Regions from separate parts of the Microbacterium sp. SL62 genome, predicted to be linked through region 1. Evidence: predicted binding sites of a transcription regulator. Region 1 holds the regulator's gene; each other region holds the start of a gene.
The links. Region 1 encodes HrcA, which represses chaperone genes, less so after heat shock. Its sites were predicted from a motif close to TTNGCACTCGNNNNNNNCGAGTGCNAA; they were not measured.
Positions count from the first base shown of each region.

Region 2: groES (co-chaperone GroES) is a predicted target of HrcA. The motif match lies at 3,194-3,220, and genes of this name have one in related genera.
Region 3: OVA26_RS14155 (Hsp20/alpha crystallin family protein) is a predicted target of HrcA. The motif match lies at 4,315-4,341, and genes of this name have one in related genera.

Region 1 is NZ_JAPPRM010000001.1:2,188,498-2,194,295, reverse strand. It holds gene lepA (translation elongation factor 4) at 1-1,183, shown strand, start outside; gene OVA26_RS10465 (DUF1990 family protein) at 1,209-1,853, shown strand; gene hemW (radical SAM family heme chaperone HemW) at 1,853-3,070, shown strand; gene hrcA (heat-inducible transcriptional repressor HrcA) at 3,251-4,291, shown strand; gene dnaJ (molecular chaperone DnaJ) at 4,354-5,478, shown strand; gene OVA26_RS10445 (16S rRNA (uracil(1498)-N(3))-methyltransferase) at 5,481-5,798, shown strand, end outside.
Region 2 is NZ_JAPPRM010000001.1:1,123,438-1,129,235, forward strand. It holds gene rimI (ribosomal protein S18-alanine N-acetyltransferase) at 1-409, shown strand, start outside; gene tsaD (tRNA (adenosine(37)-N6)-threonylcarbamoyltransferase complex transferase subunit TsaD) at 409-1,509, shown strand; gene OVA26_RS05305 (hypothetical protein) at 1,506-1,970, shown strand; gene OVA26_RS05310 (THUMP-like domain-containing protein) at 1,980-3,167, opposite strand; gene groES (co-chaperone GroES) at 3,300-3,596, shown strand; gene rarD (EamA family transporter RarD) at 3,735-4,676, shown strand; gene OVA26_RS05325 (ABC transporter substrate-binding protein) at 4,844-5,798, shown strand, end outside.
Region 3 is NZ_JAPPRM010000001.1:2,954,930-2,960,727, reverse strand. It holds gene OVA26_RS14180 (SRPBCC family protein) at 1-270, opposite strand, end outside; gene OVA26_RS14175 (NAD(P)/FAD-dependent oxidoreductase) at 401-1,594, opposite strand; gene OVA26_RS14170 (DUF7882 family protein) at 1,679-2,005, opposite strand; gene OVA26_RS14165 (helix-turn-helix transcriptional regulator) at 2,121-3,053, opposite strand; gene OVA26_RS14160 (sugar ABC transporter ATPase) at 3,212-3,571, shown strand; gene OVA26_RS14155 (Hsp20/alpha crystallin family protein) at 3,775-4,230, opposite strand; gene OVA26_RS14150 (manganese catalase family protein) at 4,475-5,356, shown strand; gene OVA26_RS14145 (DUF2231 domain-containing protein) at 5,428-5,798, shown strand, end outside.

The DNA of each region.
Region 1 (5,798 bases):
CACCTACGTCCGCATGATCGACGGTGCCCTGCAGCCGCGCGAGCGCCTGCAGATGATGTCGACCGGCGCGACGCACGAGGCCCTCGAGATCGGCGTCTCGAGCCCCGAGCCCGTCCCCACCAAGGGTCTCGGCGTGGGCGAGGTCGGCTACCTCATCACCGGCGTGAAAGACGTGCGCCAGTCGAAGGTCGGCGACACGATCACCACGCACCGCAAGCCCGCGACCGACGCGCTGCCGGGCTACACCGACCCGAAGCCCATGGTCTTCTCGGGCATCTACCCGATCGACGGCAGCGACTACGCCGAGCTGCGCGAGGCTCTCGACAAGCTCAAGCTCTCCGACGCCTCGCTGCAGTACGAGCCCGAGACCTCGGTCGCCCTCGGCTTCGGCTTCCGTTGCGGCTTCCTCGGCCTTCTGCACCTCGAGATCATCACCGAGCGCCTCTCGCGCGAGTTCGGTCTCGACCTCATCACCACCGCTCCGTCCGTGACGTACGAGGTCACGACCGACACCGGCGAGACGGTGTCCGTCACCAACCCGAGCGAGTACCCCGACGGCCGCGTCGCCTCGGTGTCGGAGCCGATCGTCAAGGTCGGCATCCTGCTGCCCAAGGACTACGTCGGCACGGTCATAGAGCTCTGCCAGACGCGCCGCGGCACGCTGCTCGGCATGGAGTACCTCAGCGAAGACCGTGTCGAGCTGCGCTACCACATGCCCCTCGGCGAGATCGTGTTCGACTTCTTCGACCACCTCAAGAGCCGCACGCAGGGCTACGCGAGCCTCGACTACGAGCCCGCGGGTCAGCAGACCGCCGATCTGGTCAAGGTCGACATCCTGCTGCAGGGCGACAAGGTCGACGCGTTCAGCTCGATCGTGCACCGCGAGAAGGCGTACGCCTACGGCACGCTCATGGCCGAGCGCCTGCGCAAGCTCATCCCGCGCCAGCAGTTCGAGGTTCCCATCCAGGCCGCGATCGGTGCGCGCATCATCGCGCGCGAGACGATCCGCGCCATCCGCAAGGACGTCCTCGCCAAGTGCTACGGCGGTGACATCACCCGAAAGCGCAAGCTCCTCGAAAAGCAGAAAGAGGGCAAGAAGCGCATGAAGATGGTGGGCCGCGTCGAGGTTCCGCAGGAGGCGTTCATCGCCGCCCTGTCGGGAGACGTCGAGACCAAGAAGTAACGCACCACACCGAGAGGGGTGAACCATGCGCAGGCAGAACTTCACCGATGACACGGTCGACTACGCGGCTGTCGGAGCCACTCAGGCGCACGATCTGATGCAGTACCCGCCCGAGAACTCGCTGCCGGCAGAAGACGCCTGGCGCATCGGCAGCGGCGAGGAGCGTTTCGCCGCGGCCGGAGAGCTCCTGCTGTCGTGGGCGCCCCTGCGCACCGGCGAACTGAGCATCAGCGACGTGCGCCCAGCGTCGGGTGAGGGCTACTCGGGCGTCGGCTTCGACGCCGACGGTGCTCCCGTCGCGCCCAGCAGCCTCGAGGCCGAGCAGCGCTTCGCCGCCGACGGAACGCCGTTCGTCAGCCCCGGCACCGGCGTGCGCCTGCACGGCAAGGTCGACGGCCACCGCGCCGACGCCGAGCTGCGCGTGATCTCGGTCTTCGAAGAGCCCCGTCGCATGGGCTTCATCCTCGGCACCGTCGGACATTCGATCGTCAGCGGCGAAGAGCTGTTCGCGGTGGAGTGGCGCGACAACGACGAGGTGTGGTTCGTCGTGCGCGCCTTCGACCGCCCGACGGCCCCGTCGTACCGCCTGTTCTCGAGCCGCGTGCGCCGTCGGCGCAAGGCGCTATTCGCCCGCTACCTGCGCGCGATCTCGCCGCTGTACTCGTCCTGATGGGCGGTCCGCTCCCGCTCGGAGACCCGGCCCCCGCCGACGGACACCTGCCCGCCGACCTCGAGATCGACCCGACCGCCGATTTCGGTGTCTACCTGCACGTGCCGTTCTGCCGCGTGCGGTGCGGCTACTGCGACTTCAACACCTACACCGCCAGCGAGTTGCGCGGCGCCCGCCAAGACGACTTCGCCGACACGCTGGCCGCCGAGGTGCGTCTGGCGGGGGGAGTGATGGATGCCGCGGGTGGCCGCCGCGCGGCATCCACCGTCTTCTTCGGCGGAGGAACGCCCACCCTGCTGCCGCCGGGCGACCTGGCGCGCATGCTCGACGCGGTCCGCTCGGAGTTCGGAATCGCCGACGGGGCCGAGGTCACCGTCGAGGCCAACCCCGACACCGTCGACGACACGGTCGCCCGCACTCTCGCCGACGCCGGTGTCACCCGCCTGTCGATCGGCATGCAGTCGGCCCGGCCGCACGTGCTCGCCGCCCTCGACCGCACCCACGATCCCGCGAACGTCGCCACGGCCGTCGCCGCGGCCCGCCGCGCGGGTCTCGACGTCTCGGTCGACCTCATCTACGGCGCGCCGGGAGAATCGCTCGACGACTGGCGCGCCTCCCTCGAAGCGGCCACGGCCCTCGAGCCCGACCACGTCTCGGCCTACGCGCTGATCGTCGAAGACGGCACCAAGCTCGCGCGCCAAATCCGCTCCGGGGTCGTGGCCGAGCCCTCCGACGACCTGCAAGCCGACATGTACGAGCTGGCCGACGACCTGCTCGCCGCCGCCGGATACGACTGGTACGAGGTGTCGAACTGGTCGCGCGACGTCGCGCACCGCTCGCGTCACAACCTCGCCTACTGGCGGGGGACCGACTGGTGGGGCTTCGGGCCGGGCGCGCACAGCCACGTCGCGGGGCTCCGCTGGTGGAACGTGAAGCACCCCGCCGCGTACGCCCAACGCCTGGCCGCGGTCGAATCGCCCGCGGCCGCGCGCGAGCGGCCCGACGAGACCGCGCGCCGGCTGGAGTCGGTGCTGCTGCGCAGCCGCATCCGCGAGGGTCTGGCCGTGTCCGAGATCCTCGGCGAAGGGCGGAAGGCCGTGGCATCCCTCATCGCCGACGGTCTGATCGAGGGCCGGGATGCCGTTCACGGGCGCATCGTGCTGACGCTGCGGGGACGACTCCTGGCGGATGCCGTGGTCCGGGCGCTCACGGTCTGACCGGCGACGCGGCCGGCGGACGAGTTCGTTCCGGTGCTCGCGTGCCGACCTCGATGAGGGGCTCTCGGGCGTTGAACGACGCGCCGCAGGGCGACTCCGCGAGCCGCCCGGCACCGTGCCGAGGCGATCCCGTAGAATTGGCACTCCGCAGATGCGAGTGCCAGACGGGAGGAGCAGCTCATGGTGTCGGAACGTGGCCTTCAGGTGCTCCGTGCGATCGTGCAGGACTACGTCGACACGCGCGAACCCGTCGGCAGCAAGGCGATCGTCGATCGACACGCCTTCGGGGTGTCGGCGGCGACCATCCGCAACGACATGGCCCTGCTCGAGGACGAAGAGCTCATCGTCGCCCCGCACACCTCGTCGGGGCGCGTCCCCACCGACAAGGGATACCGCGTCTTCGTCGATCACCTCGCCGAGCTCCGCCCGCTCTCGGGAGCACAGCGCAGCGCCATCACGTCGTTCCTCGACGAAGCGGGCGACCTCGACGACCTGCTCGCCCGCACCGTCCGCGCGCTCACGCAGCTGACCGGACAGGTCGCGATCGTGCAGTACCCGTCGTTCGCCCGCGCCAATGTCAGTCACGTCGAACTGGTCGCCCTCGGCGGCCCGCGCGTGCTGGTGATCCTGGTGACCGACACGGGCCGGGTCTCGCAGCGCATCGCCCTCGTGCCCGCAGAACCCGGCGAGACCGACATCGTGCAGCTGCGCGCTCGCGTCGGCGCGCTGCTCGTCGGGCGCAGCGTCGCCGACAGTTCGCAGCAGGTGCAAGCCGTGCTGACCGACGGGCCGCGCCCGGGTGTCACGCTGGACGTGCTCGCCGACGCGGTGCTGCGCATCGTGGGGGAGGAGCTCGAGGAGTTCCGTCAGGATCGCCTCGTCATGGCCGGCGCCGCGACCCTCGCCAAGCGCGAGTCCGACTTCCGCGGGAGCATCTACCCGCTGCTCGAGGCGATCGAAGAGCAGGTGACGCTCCTGCGTCTCATGAGTGAGATGGTGGCCGATGAGAAGGGGCTGTCAGCGAGCATCGGTCGTGAGAACGAGCCGTTCGGACTCATCGAGGCCTCGGTGCTCGCCAGCCGGTACGACGGATCCACCGGCGGGGCCCGCGTCGGGCTGCTCGGTCCCACCCGCATGGACTACTCCTCCAACCTCGCGGCGGTCCGTGCCGTCGCGCACTATCTGACCCGGATGCTCGAAGACGACGACGCGTCTCGCTGACGTCGAATCCCGCGAGCACCCCACCCGAGAACGACCCCGCGCAAGCGGACAGGAAGGCGATTGTGGCTGACCACTACGAGGTCCTGGGCGTCGAACGCGATGCCAGCCCCGAAGACATCAAGAAGGCGTACCGCCGACTGGCACGCCAGCTGCACCCCGACGTGAACCCCGGAGAAGACGCCTCCGAGCGCTTCAAGCTGGTCACCCACGCCTACGACGTGCTGAGCGACCCCGAGCAGCGCCGCCGGTACGACATGGGCGGCGACCAGAACCCCTTCGGCGGCGGGGGAGCGGCCGGCTTCGGCGGGTTCAGCGACATCTTCGAGACGTTCTTCGGTGGGGGCGGCCAGGGCGGCGGCGGACGGGGTCCGCGTCCGCGGTCGCGTCGAGAGCGGGGCCAAGACGCCCTGGTCCGTGTGACCCTCGACCTCGGCGACGTCGTGTTCGGCACCCACCGCGACCTCGAGGTCGACACCGCCGTGCTGTGCGAGACGTGCCAGGGCGCGTGCACGCAGCCCGGGACCAGCGAGGTCACGTGCGACATCTGCCACGGCTCCGGCCACGTGCAGCGCACGGTCCGCAGCCTGCTCGGGAACGTCGTCACCAGTGCCCCCTGCAGCGTCTGCCAGGGTCACGGGACCACCATCCCCTACCCGTGCGGGACGTGCCAGGGTCAGGGCCGCGTTCGTGCGCGCCGCACGGTCTCGGTCGACATCCCCGCCGGTGTCGAGTCGGGCCTGCGTCTGCAGCTGCCCGGGTCGGGCGAGGTCGGTCCTGCCGGCGGCCCCAACGGCGACCTGTACCTCGAGATCACGGTCGAAGCGCACGAGGCCTTCAGTCGCGAGGGCGACGACCTCGTCGCGACCCTCGAGGTGTCGATGCCGGATGCCATTCTCGGGACGAACACGTCGATCGAGTCCCTCGACGGCAGCGTCGACCTCGAGGTGCGCCCGGGCGTGCAATCGGGCGACGTCCTGACCATCAAGGGCCGCGGGATCACGCCGCTGCGCGGAAGTCAGCGCGGCGACCTGCGCGTCGGCGTGCACGTGGTGACCCCCACGCGTCTCGACCACAAGGAGCGCGCCCTCATCGAGGAGTTCGCCAAGCGCACGAAGGCCCCCAAGCCGCGGCTTGCCGAGCACCAGCAGGGCATGTTCAGCAAGTTCCGCGACCGCTTCCGGCACTGACCGTGGTGCTGCACTTCGTCACCGACGACGCCGGGAACGCCCACGCGGGCGACTCCGTCGTGCTGACCGGCGCCGAGGCACACCACGCCGCCGCCGTGCGGCGCGTGCGCGTCGACGAGGGGGTGACACTGGGCGACGGTCGCGGAGCGTGGCTCACGGGTGTCGTCACCGCGGCGTCGCCGAAGCAGGTCGAGGTACGGGTGACGGGGCGCGAGGTCATCCCCGGACCCTCGCCGCGCTTCGTGCTCGTCCAGGCCCTGGCCAAGGGCGACCGCGACGAACTCGCCGTTCAGGCGGCGACCGAGCTCGGCGTCGACGCG
Region 2 (5,798 bases), 1.1 Mb from region 1:
CGGCTACGCGGGTCTGCGCGCCGTGCGCGGGGCTCGGGATGCCGACATCCAGACCATCACGGTCTCCGAGGCCGCGCGGGGTCGGGGGCGGGGCCGAGCCCTGCTGACCGCTCTGCTCGACGAGGCCGCGCGCCGCGGGGTCCACGACGTGTTCCTCGAGGTGCGCGCCGACAATCCCGTCGCCCAGAAGCTGTACCTCTCGGAGGGGTTCAGCGAGGTGGGGCGTCGCCCCCGCTACTACCAACCCGACGACGTCGACGCGATCGTCATGCAGTTGAACCTGCGCGGCTGGGTCGCCCGGCGGGCGGAGCCGACGGCCCCCGCATCCGCCTCGCCCGAGAGCTCTCCGCCCGTCGACGGCGCGGAGGCGCCGTCCTCCCCGACCGCCACCGGAAAGGGCTGGTGCTGATGAACGCGCCTCTCGTGCTCGGCATCGAGACCAGTTGCGACGAGACCGGTATCGGGATCGTGCGCGGCAGGCAGCTGCTCAGCAACACGATCGCCTCGAGCATGGACGAGCACGCCCGCTACGGCGGGGTCGTGCCCGAGGTCGCCGCGCGCGCCCACCTCGAGGCTCTGCAGCCCTCGATCGACGCGGCTCTCGCCGAGGCCGGTGTGACCCTGGCCGATCTCGACGCCGTGGCGGTGACGAGCGGGCCGGGCTTGGCGGGTGCCCTGATGGTCGGCGTGGGTGCCGCCAAGGGGCTCGCGGTCGCCCTCGACAAGCCGCTGTACGCCGTCAACCACCTCGTCGGGCACATCGCCGCCGACATCCTCGACGCCGACGCAGGGGAGCTGGAGTACCCGACCGTCGCCCTGCTCGTCAGCGGCGGGCACACCTCGCTCCTGCTGGTGCGCGACCTGACGAGCGATGTCGAGCTCCTCGGCGAGACGATGGACGACGCGGCCGGCGAGGCGTTCGACAAAGTCGCCCGCCTGCTGAAGCTCCCGTACCCCGGTGGCCCCGAGATCGATCGTGCCGCGGCCGAGGGCGACCCGACGGCGATCCGCTTCCCGCGCGGCCTCTCCCGCGCCTCCGACATGGCATCGCACCGCTACGACTTCTCGTTCTCGGGGCTGAAGACGGCCGTGGCGCGCTGGGTCGAGCAGCACGAGGCCGCGGGGGAGCCCGTTCCGGTCGCCGATGTCGCCGCGTCGTTCCGCGAGGCCGTCGTCGATGTGCTCGTGACGAAGGCCCTCGACGCGTGCGCGCGGCACGGCGTGCCGCGTCTGCTGCTCGGCGGTGGCGTGATCGCCAACAAGCGCCTGCGCGATGTCGCTCTCGAGCGTGCGGCGGCCGCCGGGGTCGCCGTGCGCATCCCGCCGCTGCGGCTGTGCACCGACAACGGCGCGATGATCGCGGCGCTCGCTGCGGAGCTCATCTCGTCGGGCCGTCGCCCCTCGACCCTCGCCTTCGGGGCCGATTCGACGCTCCCCGTCACCGAGATCCAGGTGGCGGAGGATCCGGATGCCGAGACCCCGGCGCCGCGCGCGGGAGCCACCCCGTGACCGAGGTGCCACCGCCCACGCGTCGGGCCCGCAAGGAGGACGTCGCCCCCGCGGTCGAGCTGCCTCCCGTGCCACCACTGCCCGCCGACGTCCGGGCGGCGGGTTCCGAGATGACGACCCCCGACGCGGGTGACGATGACGACGGTCGCCTGCCGACCGCTCAACTCGAGATGGCCGCGTTCGGCGATCATCTGATCCCGTACGCGCCGCCCGTTCCGCCGAAGCCGCCGTCCGTCGCGCCCTGGGCCCTGGGGGTGGCGATCATCGCCCTCGCGGCGGCGCTGTTCACCGGGTGGCTGGTGCCGATCGGTGTCGTCGGGGCGATCCTCGCGACCGTCTCCCTCCGCCGGGCGCACGACAGTCGCCGGGGCGCCGTCTGGGCTCTCGCTCTCGCGGTGGTGTCGATCGCGTTCAGCGTCGGATGGTTGATCTGGGGTTTCTCGCAGCTCTCGGTCGGGTGACCCGGGTCGTCAGACGCGGTCGGCCAGGAGGGCGAGCCGCTTCGACCCCACGCGCGTGAGGATGAGCGTGGCGGCTGCGTCCCCGCGGAGCGCGAGCTTCTTGCGGAGCACCGCCGGATCCACGTCGACACCGCGCTTCTTGATCTCCAGCGTGCCGATGCCCCGGGTGCGGAGGGCCTGAGCGAGCTTCTTCGGGTCGGCCGGCAGCTGCTCGCGCACGCGGAACGACGACACGAACGGGCTCGTCAACGCCGCGTCGGAGGTCAGGTACGCGATGCCGGGCGCGAGCATGCCGGCATCCAGGGCTCGTCCGACCTCGCCGATGAGCCGTGCGCGGATGACGGCGCCGTCGGGCTCGTGGACGAACGCGCCGAGTTCGCGGTCCGCGACGTCGGGGCTGTCGGCCGGGGCGGTGAGCTCCCAGGCGTCTCCGCCCCGCACCACGAGCGCGGCCCGTCGCACGCCCGCGCGGGCGAGGGATCCGGCCCAGAGGACGAGTTCGATGGTCGAGCCGTCGGCGCTGATCCACTGCGCCTCGACGTCGTCGGGGATCTGCGTGCGATCGAATCCCGGCCCGAGCTTCACCCCACCCGGCTTCGTCTTCAGCAGCTCGAAGACCCACTCGAGAGACGGCGACCACTCGGCGGACGACACCTGTCGCGTCTCGGCGTGCCCCGCGGTGCGGCGCGCGGGATCGAGCCAGACGGCATCCGTCCCGCTCAGGTCGACGTCCTCGGCCCGCGCGTGCTGCACCGTGGCCGCGTCGCCGAAGGGGGCGAGGTTGTAGGCGGCGATCGCGGCGGTCACCTCGTCGGCGTCGACGGCGTGCACCCGGATGCCGAGACCCGCCATCCCGAGGGCGTCCCCGCCGATCCCGCAGCCGAGGTCGGTCACGCGGTCGATCCCCGCGGCGCGGAAGCGACCCGCGTGTCGGGCGGCGATGGACAGGCGCGTGGCCTGTTCGAGGCCGGCCTTGGTGAAGAGCATCCGCTCGGCGAAGGGTCCGAACTTCGCGGCCGCACGGACGCGGAGGCGCGCTTGCCCGACGACGGCCGAGACGAGATCGGGGGAGTGCCCGGAGGCTCGCAGGCGCGAGACGGCTCGGGCGACCTCGTCGGTCGAGTCGAGGGCGCCCACCTCGTCGAGGAGGCGCAGGCCCTCGGGTGTGAGCAGGGCGGTCAGCTCGGTGGTATCCACCGATTCAGCCTAGGCGCGGGTCGTTGCTGGCACTCGCGTTGCGTGAGTGCCAGCGCTTCTCTACACTCGAATTAGCACTCTCCCCGCGTGAGTGCTGACAAGTCTTCTGTAACGAGAAAGAAGAGGTAGACCGTGTCGGTTTCCATCAAGCCGCTCGAGGACCGCATCGTCATCAAGCAGGTCGAGGCTGAGCAGACCACTGCGAGTGGTCTCGTCATCCCCGACACCGCCAAGGAGAAGCCGCAGGAGGGCGAAGTCGTCGCCGTCGGCCCCGGCCGCATCGACGACAACGGCAACCGTGTCCCCCTCGACGTCGCCGTCGGCGACCGCGTGCTCTACAGCAAGTACGGCGGCACCGAGGTCAAGTTCGGCGCCGAGGAGTACCTCGTGCTCTCGGCTCGCGACGTCCTGGCGGTCGTCGTCCGCTGACCGAGTGAGATCGTTCGAAGGCCCCGGATGCCACGGCATCCGGGGCCTTCGTCGTCCCCGGCGCTCATCGGCTCCCTCTGGCAGGAAAGGCGCGATGGTCGGCGGCCCGACGCGCGAGCGGAGCCCTAGGCTGGATCGGTGACCTCCGCTCCTTCCGCCCCGACCGGCGGGAGCACCCGCGGTGCGCTGTACGCCCTCGGCGCCTACCTGTTGTGGGGCGTCCTGCCGATCTACTTCCTGCAGCTCAAGCCCACCGGCCCGTTCGAGGTCGTGGCCTGGCGGATCATCCTCGCGTTCGTCTTCTGCCTCCTGTTGTTGACGGTGCTGCGCATGTGGCGGCCCTTCCTCGCGATCGTGCGCCAGCCGCGTCTGATGGGGCTCACCGCGGTGGCCGGCGTGCTCATCTACGTGAACTGGCAGACCTATCTGTTCGGCGCGCTGACCGATCGGGTCATCGAGACGAGCCTGGGCTACTTCATCAACCCGATCGTGACCGTGCTGCTCGGAGTCATCGTGCTGCGCGAGCGGCTGCGCCTCGTGCCGTGGATCGCCATCGGCCTCGCCGTCGTCGCGGTCGCGGTGATCGTCATCGGCTACGGTGCGTTCCCCTGGATCGCGCTGACCCTCGCCTTCTCGTTCGGCTTCTACGGTCTCGTGAAGAAGCAGATCGGGCCGGCGGTGGATGCGGTCAGCGGACTCACTCTCGAATCACTCTGGCTCCTGCCGGTCGCCGCCATCCAATTGGTGTTCGTCGCGAATCTCACGGGGATCACCCTGGGCACGGCGGGAACGCTGCACACGGTTCTCCTCCTCTCGGCGGGGGCCGTCACGGCCGTCCCCCTGCTGCTGTTCGCCTCGGGAGCTCGGCGCGTGCCGCTCACCGTCATCGGCCTGCTGCAGTTCGTCGCCCCGATCATCCAGTTCGCGATCGGGGTGTGGGTGCTGCACGAGCCCATGACCGTCGAGCGCTGGACCGGTTTCGCCCTCGTCTGGGCGGCTCTCGCGATCCTCAGCGTCGACTCCGTCGTCGCCTCGCGTCGTCATCGACGGGCTCCGGTCGATGTCGTCGAGCCCGTGTGACGCCTTTTCCTTCGTTTCTCGGCCCGGAATTGCCGCGCGAAAGTAACGATTAGGTCGCGTAATCGACCGTTAACACATTGCAACATCACGGCTACAAGTGCGCCATTAGGTTTGTCACAATCCGAGCGGGTTATCCGCGCGGTTCCATCTCACCAAGGAGCACCCATATGAGTGTCCTCTCCCGTTCGCGTGCGGCGAAGATCATCGGCGGCTTCGCCGTGGTCGGCGTCACCGCGCTCGTCCTCGCCGGTTGTACCGGCACCAGCACTCCGTCCGACTCCGGCAACGCCGCCGGTGGGGGCGACTTCCCGATCGACTGCAACGCCGCCGAACCCGCCTCGTACACGCCCGAGTACTCGTCGACCTCGACCGGCCCCGCCAAGGACCTCACGTACAACATCGGTACGGCCCTGCCCGTCACCGGTAACCTCGCCTTCCTCGGCCCGCCCGAGATCGCGGGCACCGAGCTCGCGGCATCCGACATCAACGCCGCCAACAAGGGCGTCAACATCAACCTCATCCAGGGCGACTCGGGTGACACCGACAACAAGGCCTACGAGACCGAGATCCCGCGCCTGCTCGGCGCCGGTGCCACGGCCATCGTGGGTGCGGCGTCGTCGGGCACCTCGCTGCAGTTCATCGACCAGGTCATCGCGGCCAATGCCGTGCAGATCTCGCCGGCGAACACCTCGGCGGCCTTCACGGGCTACAACGACAAGGGCCTGTACTGGCGGACTGCTCCCTCGGACGTGCTCCAGGGCGAGGTCCTCGGCAACCTGATCGCCTCCGAGGGCAACGAGACCCTCGGCATGATCGTGCTGAACGACTCGTACGGCACCGGCCTCGCGTGCTTCACCAAGAAGGCGTTCGAGGGCGCGGGCGGATCCGTCGTCGCCACCAGCCTGTACAACACCGGTGACACGAACTTCTCGGCGCAGATCGAGGACGTCCTGGCCCAGAAGCCCGACGCGATCGCCCTGATCACGTTCGACGAGGTCTCGACGATCATCCCCGACCTGACGGCCAGCTTCGCGAAGGACAAGCTGTTCTTCGTCGACGGCAACCTGAAGAACTTCGGCACGCAGTTCCCCAACGGCACCCTCACCGGCGCCAAGGGCACGT
Region 3 (5,798 bases), 770 kb from region 1:
GCGGTGGAAGGTGACGACGCCGGCGTGGTTCTCGTCGCCGCCCACGCTGTTCCACGCGACGCGCTCGTCGGGGTGCTGCTCGGTGATCTCGGCGTCGAACTCGCGCTCGGCACCGGCGATCTTGACCTTCCAGTGCGTGAGGGTCTCGTTCTTCTGCGTGATCGACTCCACGAAGCTCATGAAGTGCGGGAACTCCTCGAACTGCGTCCACTGGTTGTACGCGACGCGGACGGGAACGTTGACGTCGATGGTTTCGATGACCTGTGCCATGGTGTCCTCTTTTCGTGTGGTTTCCGGGGCTGCCCCCAGTCTTCGTTCGTCGCCGGTCTCGAGGCCCGGGGGTTGAGGGATCGGCCCTCGTGGCCTATACGCGTGCGTGCCGGCTGCTCCCGCCGCGGCGTCAGGCGCGGCCGCGCAGGATCAGGTGCCAGTACACCCACGGCAGGATGCGTCGATCCGCGAGCCACGACAGTCGCCGCTCGCGGTAGAGCGAGCGCCAGAACGGCACCGTCGGCTGCAGTCGGCCCCTCCGGTCGAATTCTGCGAACACGACGGTGCCGCGCGAGACGGTGAAGGGGACGACGCTGTAACCGTTGTATTTCGCGGAGGGCGTACGCCCCGCCATCGCGGCTTTCATGTTCTTCACGAGCGCCTTCGCCTGCTGTCTGATCGCCCCTCCCGAGCGTCGGGTCGCGACGGTCGCTGCGTCGCCCACAGCCCAGATCTGCGGGTGGCGCACGTGCTGGAAGGTCTCGGGATCCACATCGACGAAGCCATGCGGATCGTCGGATGCCGCCAGCCCGCTGCCCGCGATCCACTCCGGCGCCCGCTGCGGGGGGACCGCGTGCAGGACGTCGTACGCCATCGTCTCCTCGGTGTCGCCCCGGCCGATGACGAGCGTGCGGGAGTCGGCATCCACCCGTCGAAGATCCTGGCTGTACCGCACCTCGATGCCGTACTCGTCGAGCTTGCGGCGAAGCTCGTCGTCGATCGCCGGGACCCCGAAGGGGACGGGGTCGGGGCAGACGAACACGACGCGGATGTCGTCGCGCACCCCGATTGCCCGCCACCAGTCGCACGCGAGGTACATGGGCTTCTGCGCGGCCGCTCCGCAGGAGGCGGGTTCGGGTGGCTGCGTGAAGACGACCGTCCCGGAGCGCAGGTCGCGCAGCACGGGGGAGGCCTTCGCGGCGAGCCGGTAGTCGTAGTTCGAGATTCCGGTGGGGGCGGCCATGGCCTCGGGGAGACCGGGGATCTGTTCCCAGGCCATGCGCATTCCCGCACAGACGACGAGCTGGTCGTAGTCGATCCGTCCGCCCGAGACGAGGTGCACGCGCCGGGCGTCGGCATCCACCGTGAAGGCCTCATCGCGCAGCCACCGCACCCCCGGAGGGATGACGTCGGCCTGCGGCCGCGCGGCTTCGGACGCGCGCGCGGCGCCTCCGGCGATGTGCGATTGGAGAGGGGCGAAGACGTGGGTCGTGCGCGGCTCGATCACGGTGATCTCGCCGAGGCGCGCGCGGTGCAGGCGCCCGGCGACGGACAGGCCGGCGTTTCCGCCGCCGATCACGACGATGCGCGGGGAGTCGGTCATGGGGGATCCTCTCGTCTCCCTCACGGTGGGGCCTCGAGCGGCTTACGGCCAGCGCCTTGACACCCGCGGTCCGCGGCCGACGTGTCAGGCGAAGGACTCCGGTGGGGCGGCGTCTTCGGCGGGCTCGGGCACGACGTAGAGCCCGGTGGGCGAGTTCGCCGTCGACATGAGGGCCTCGAGCCACGCGCGGTTCAGGGTCGGCGGGCGTCCTCCGTTGAACGTGAAGACCAGGTTCGAGCGCGGGTGGACCCACACCGAGGTGCGGCCGCCTCCCGTGCTGATGTCGTCCTTCCACACGAAGTAGAACGGTTCGCCCCGTCGCAGCTTGTTGCCGACGACGACCTGCAGGTGTGCGAGGAGACGGTCTTCGAATTCGTTGCGAACGCCGCTCTCGTAGATGAACGTGCCCAACGTGGTCCTCTCGCGGGCACCGTGCCCGCTCCGCTTTTCACTGTGCATTCGCTGTGTGCGATCGGGCACGGCCCGGCACGCCGCGCGCAACGACGAGACCGAAGGCGTTACGGCGTCAGAACATGCGCGCGACCTGCGCGGGGTTCTGCCCGTAGTGCTCGCGGTGATAGCGCGCGAAGCGCGAGGCGCTCGAGAAGCCCCACCGCCGGGCCACCTCGGCGACCGATACCGGGACGCCCGCGCGCAACTCCTCGTGCGCGCCGACGACGCGGACCAGGCGCAGATACTCCATCGGCGTCGTGTCGAGCGCGCGGCGGAACGCGTGCTGGAGTCCGCGGGAGGAGATCCCGGATGCCACGGCGATGTCCTCGAGCGTGAGGGGTTCCTTCGCGTGCGCCTCGATGTGGGCTATCGCGCGGCGCACGGTGCGCGGGGCGGCCCTGCGCTGGTGCGAGCGTTGCAGGGCGTCGACGTAGGGGGTGTGGAACGTCGACAGGGTCGTCAAGAGCGCGTGACGCTGCAACTCGGCCGAGAGGATCGGGTCGTCGTGCGCGGCCTCGAGCGAGGCGGAGACGTGAGCGAAGCTGCGCTCCCACTGCGTCGCGGCGGCGCGGTCGCGTGCGGCCGGGTTGAGGCGCCGCAACACGAGGCGGTCGTCGCCCGAGACGATGCGAGCGAGGCGCTCGGCGTCGCTGCGATCGAACACCAGAGCGCGCACGCGGGCGGCTCCGCTCCAGTGCGCTTCCGCGCCTCCGTCGGCCGCCAGCCACGGGCGGCGCGGATCGAGCGAGCGCCCCTCGGCCTCGACGCGGATGTCGTCGCCGATCATCCGGCACGCCATGATCTGCTCGTCCATCCGGACGGAAGAGTGGACAGAGGCAGCCAGCTCGTAGGCCACGACCGAGAACCCGGGGAGTTCGACGGAGTTCCACGAGAACGACACCCGCTGCGGGTCCACGCGCTCCAGTCGTGCGCTCGGCACGAAGCGCTGCCAGACGCGCTCCACGTCGTCGATCCCGTGCGAGCGGACCGTCAGCCTGTCAGCCATGTTGTTCCTTCCGCCGCGGCGAGGGGCGGCATCCCGTCTCTTCCCCGTACGAAGGCGGGGACGTGCGTGTCAAGGGGCGGGGTCGCGGGCGGTGCGCCCCGTTTGATGAGGGGACCGCTGATCCCGGCGGTGACGTGCGTCCCACGAAAGGACCCCCCATGAGCGACGCTTCGATCGACCCGACCCCCGACGCGACGACCCCGGCCGCCGACGTGGGTATCGCGGGCGTGCAGCCCCTGCGCGACGGCGACACCTCCATCGAGCCCGACCCGACGCTCGACCCCGCGCAGGCGGAGTGGGACGCCACGACGGCCCTCGACAAGGGCGCCGACTCCGACGACATCAACCCGGCGACCGCGACGGGCGCCGACCCGGCGGAGATCCCCGCCGATGACAGCGACATCCCGCTCGAGGACATCCACCCCGAGTCCACCGGCACCGACTCCCAGGGCATGGACCCGGGCGTGGTCGAACTCGGCGAAGAAGGCCAGGGCGATCTCGCTCCCGAAGACCTCTGACCCACCTTCGAATGCCCCGGGCCCGTTCGCGACGCCCGGGGCTTCGCTGTGTCCCTCGCGCACGCGGCGACGGACGGGCGGGGCACTGCGGCACTCTCCGATCGCGCGGGCGCAAAGGCCAGACCCTTGACAAGCGACGTCGTCATCGCGCCCAGGCGCGCGAATGGGGCGGCCCCGCAGGACCGCCCCTCGAGGTCGCGCCGTTACTGCTCGATCAGCTGAGGCGTGCTCTCGTGCGCCTCGATGACGCCGTCGCGCTCGTCGGTCGAGACGGCGATGCGGCGGGGCTTCGCCTTCTCGCTGACGGGGATCGTCACGCTCAGCACGCCGTTGCGGTACGACGCGCTGATGCCGTCGGTGTCGATGCCCTGGCCGAGGTTGAGCTGGCGGACGAACGACGCCGTCTCGCGCTCACGCGTGATCCACTTGACGCCCTCACCCGAGCCGAGGGTGCGCTCGGCGCGAATGGTGAGCAGCTGGCCGTCGACGTCGATGTCGACCGAGCCGGGGTCGACACCGGGCAGGTCTGCGGCCAGCACGTAGTGGTCGCCGTCGCGGTAGAGATCCATCGGCATCCGTCGCGGACCACCGCCGCGGCGGGCGTCGAGGAGCGTCGACGCGAGGCGGTCGAGGTCGCGGAAGGGGTCGTAGGTGGCCATGGTCGTTCTCCTTTTCGATCGGTCGGGACTCGGCATCCCGGATGTTCTGTGAAGTTGAGTCGATACGGCTCAACTGCATTCAGATTAGCACTCACCCCATGAGAGTGCCAAGACTCGGGCGCGCCATTGTGGCCCACGCCGCGGCGCCCCACAACCCCCGCGCGTGAAGGGCGGAAACAGACGTTTCGTAGCACTCACGCGCCACCGGTCACCCGGCCATCCCCCCGGCGCCGTGAGGAGAGACATGTACTTCCACCGGCAAGAACTGCAGCACTCCGCCACCCCCGACAAGCCCGACGCGGTCTACGCCCGCAAACTCCAGGAGGTGCTCGGCGGGCAGTACGGCGAGATCTCCGTCGCGATGCAGTACCAGTTCCAGGCCTGGAACATGCACATGCCCGGCAAGTACCGCGACCTGGTGTTCGGCATCGGCGCGGAGGAGATGGGCCACGTCGAGATGCTCGCGATCATGATCGCCCAGCTGCTTGAGAAGTCGCCGCTCGGCATCACCGAGGAGGCCGTGCAAGACGACCCGACCGTGGCGGCCGTGATCGGCGGCACCGACATCCAGCACGGGATCGTCGCGGGCGCCGGCGCGCGCCCCGTCGATTCCAACGGCAACCCGTGGCAGGGGAGCTTCATCACCGCGAGCGGCAATCTGCTCGCCGACTTCACCGCGAACGCGAACGCCGAGATGCAGGGCCGTGTGCAGGTCGCGCGGCTCTATCACCAGACCGACGACCACGGCGTGAAGGATCTGCTCGCGTTCCTGCTGGCGCGCGACACGATGCACCAGAACCAGTGGGCAGCGGCCGCCGCCGAGTTGCAGGCCGAGGGCTACGAGAAGCTCCCCGTGCCCAGCAACTTCCCTCTCGACAAGGAGGACCGCGACGTGGCGTACCAGTACATCAACTTCAGCGACGGTGCCCAGGCCGGCGACGGCACGTGGGCCTCGGGCCCGACCCCCGACGGCAAGGGCGAGTTCACCTACCTGCCCGAGCCCCCCGCGGGCGTGCCCATGCCCCCGCCCACCAAGCCCGACGTGCGGTTCTACGGGACGACCGAGCTGCCGAACACGGTCGAGAAGCTCGCCGGGCGCGCGCAGGACGCGCTGCACAAGGAATGAGCGGGACGGATGCCGCGACGCCGGGGCCCTCGACGGTCTCGGCGCCGCGGAGCGGGGCGAGCTTCCCCGCGATGCGAGCGGCCAAGGTGCCCCGGGCGATCGTGGCGGGGCCGTACGGGCACCCGTTCCACCCGGTGGCGGTGACCATCCCTATCGGGGCCTGGTCGTCGAGCCTGGTGTTCGATCTGCTCGGCCTGGCCGCCGACGATCCGCGTGGATTCGCGCAGGGCTCGCGCTGGCTCATCGCCATCGGGCTCGGGGGAGCCGTGGGCGCCTCGGTGCTCGGGCTGCTCGACATGTCGCGCATCCCGAAGGGCACCCCCGCTCACCGCACCGCGCTCGCGCATCTCGTGCTGAACGTCACGGCGATGGTCCTGTTCTCGATCGGGCTGGTCGTGCGACTGCTCGACCTCGGGCGCGTGCCGGTGGTGGCGTTCCTGCT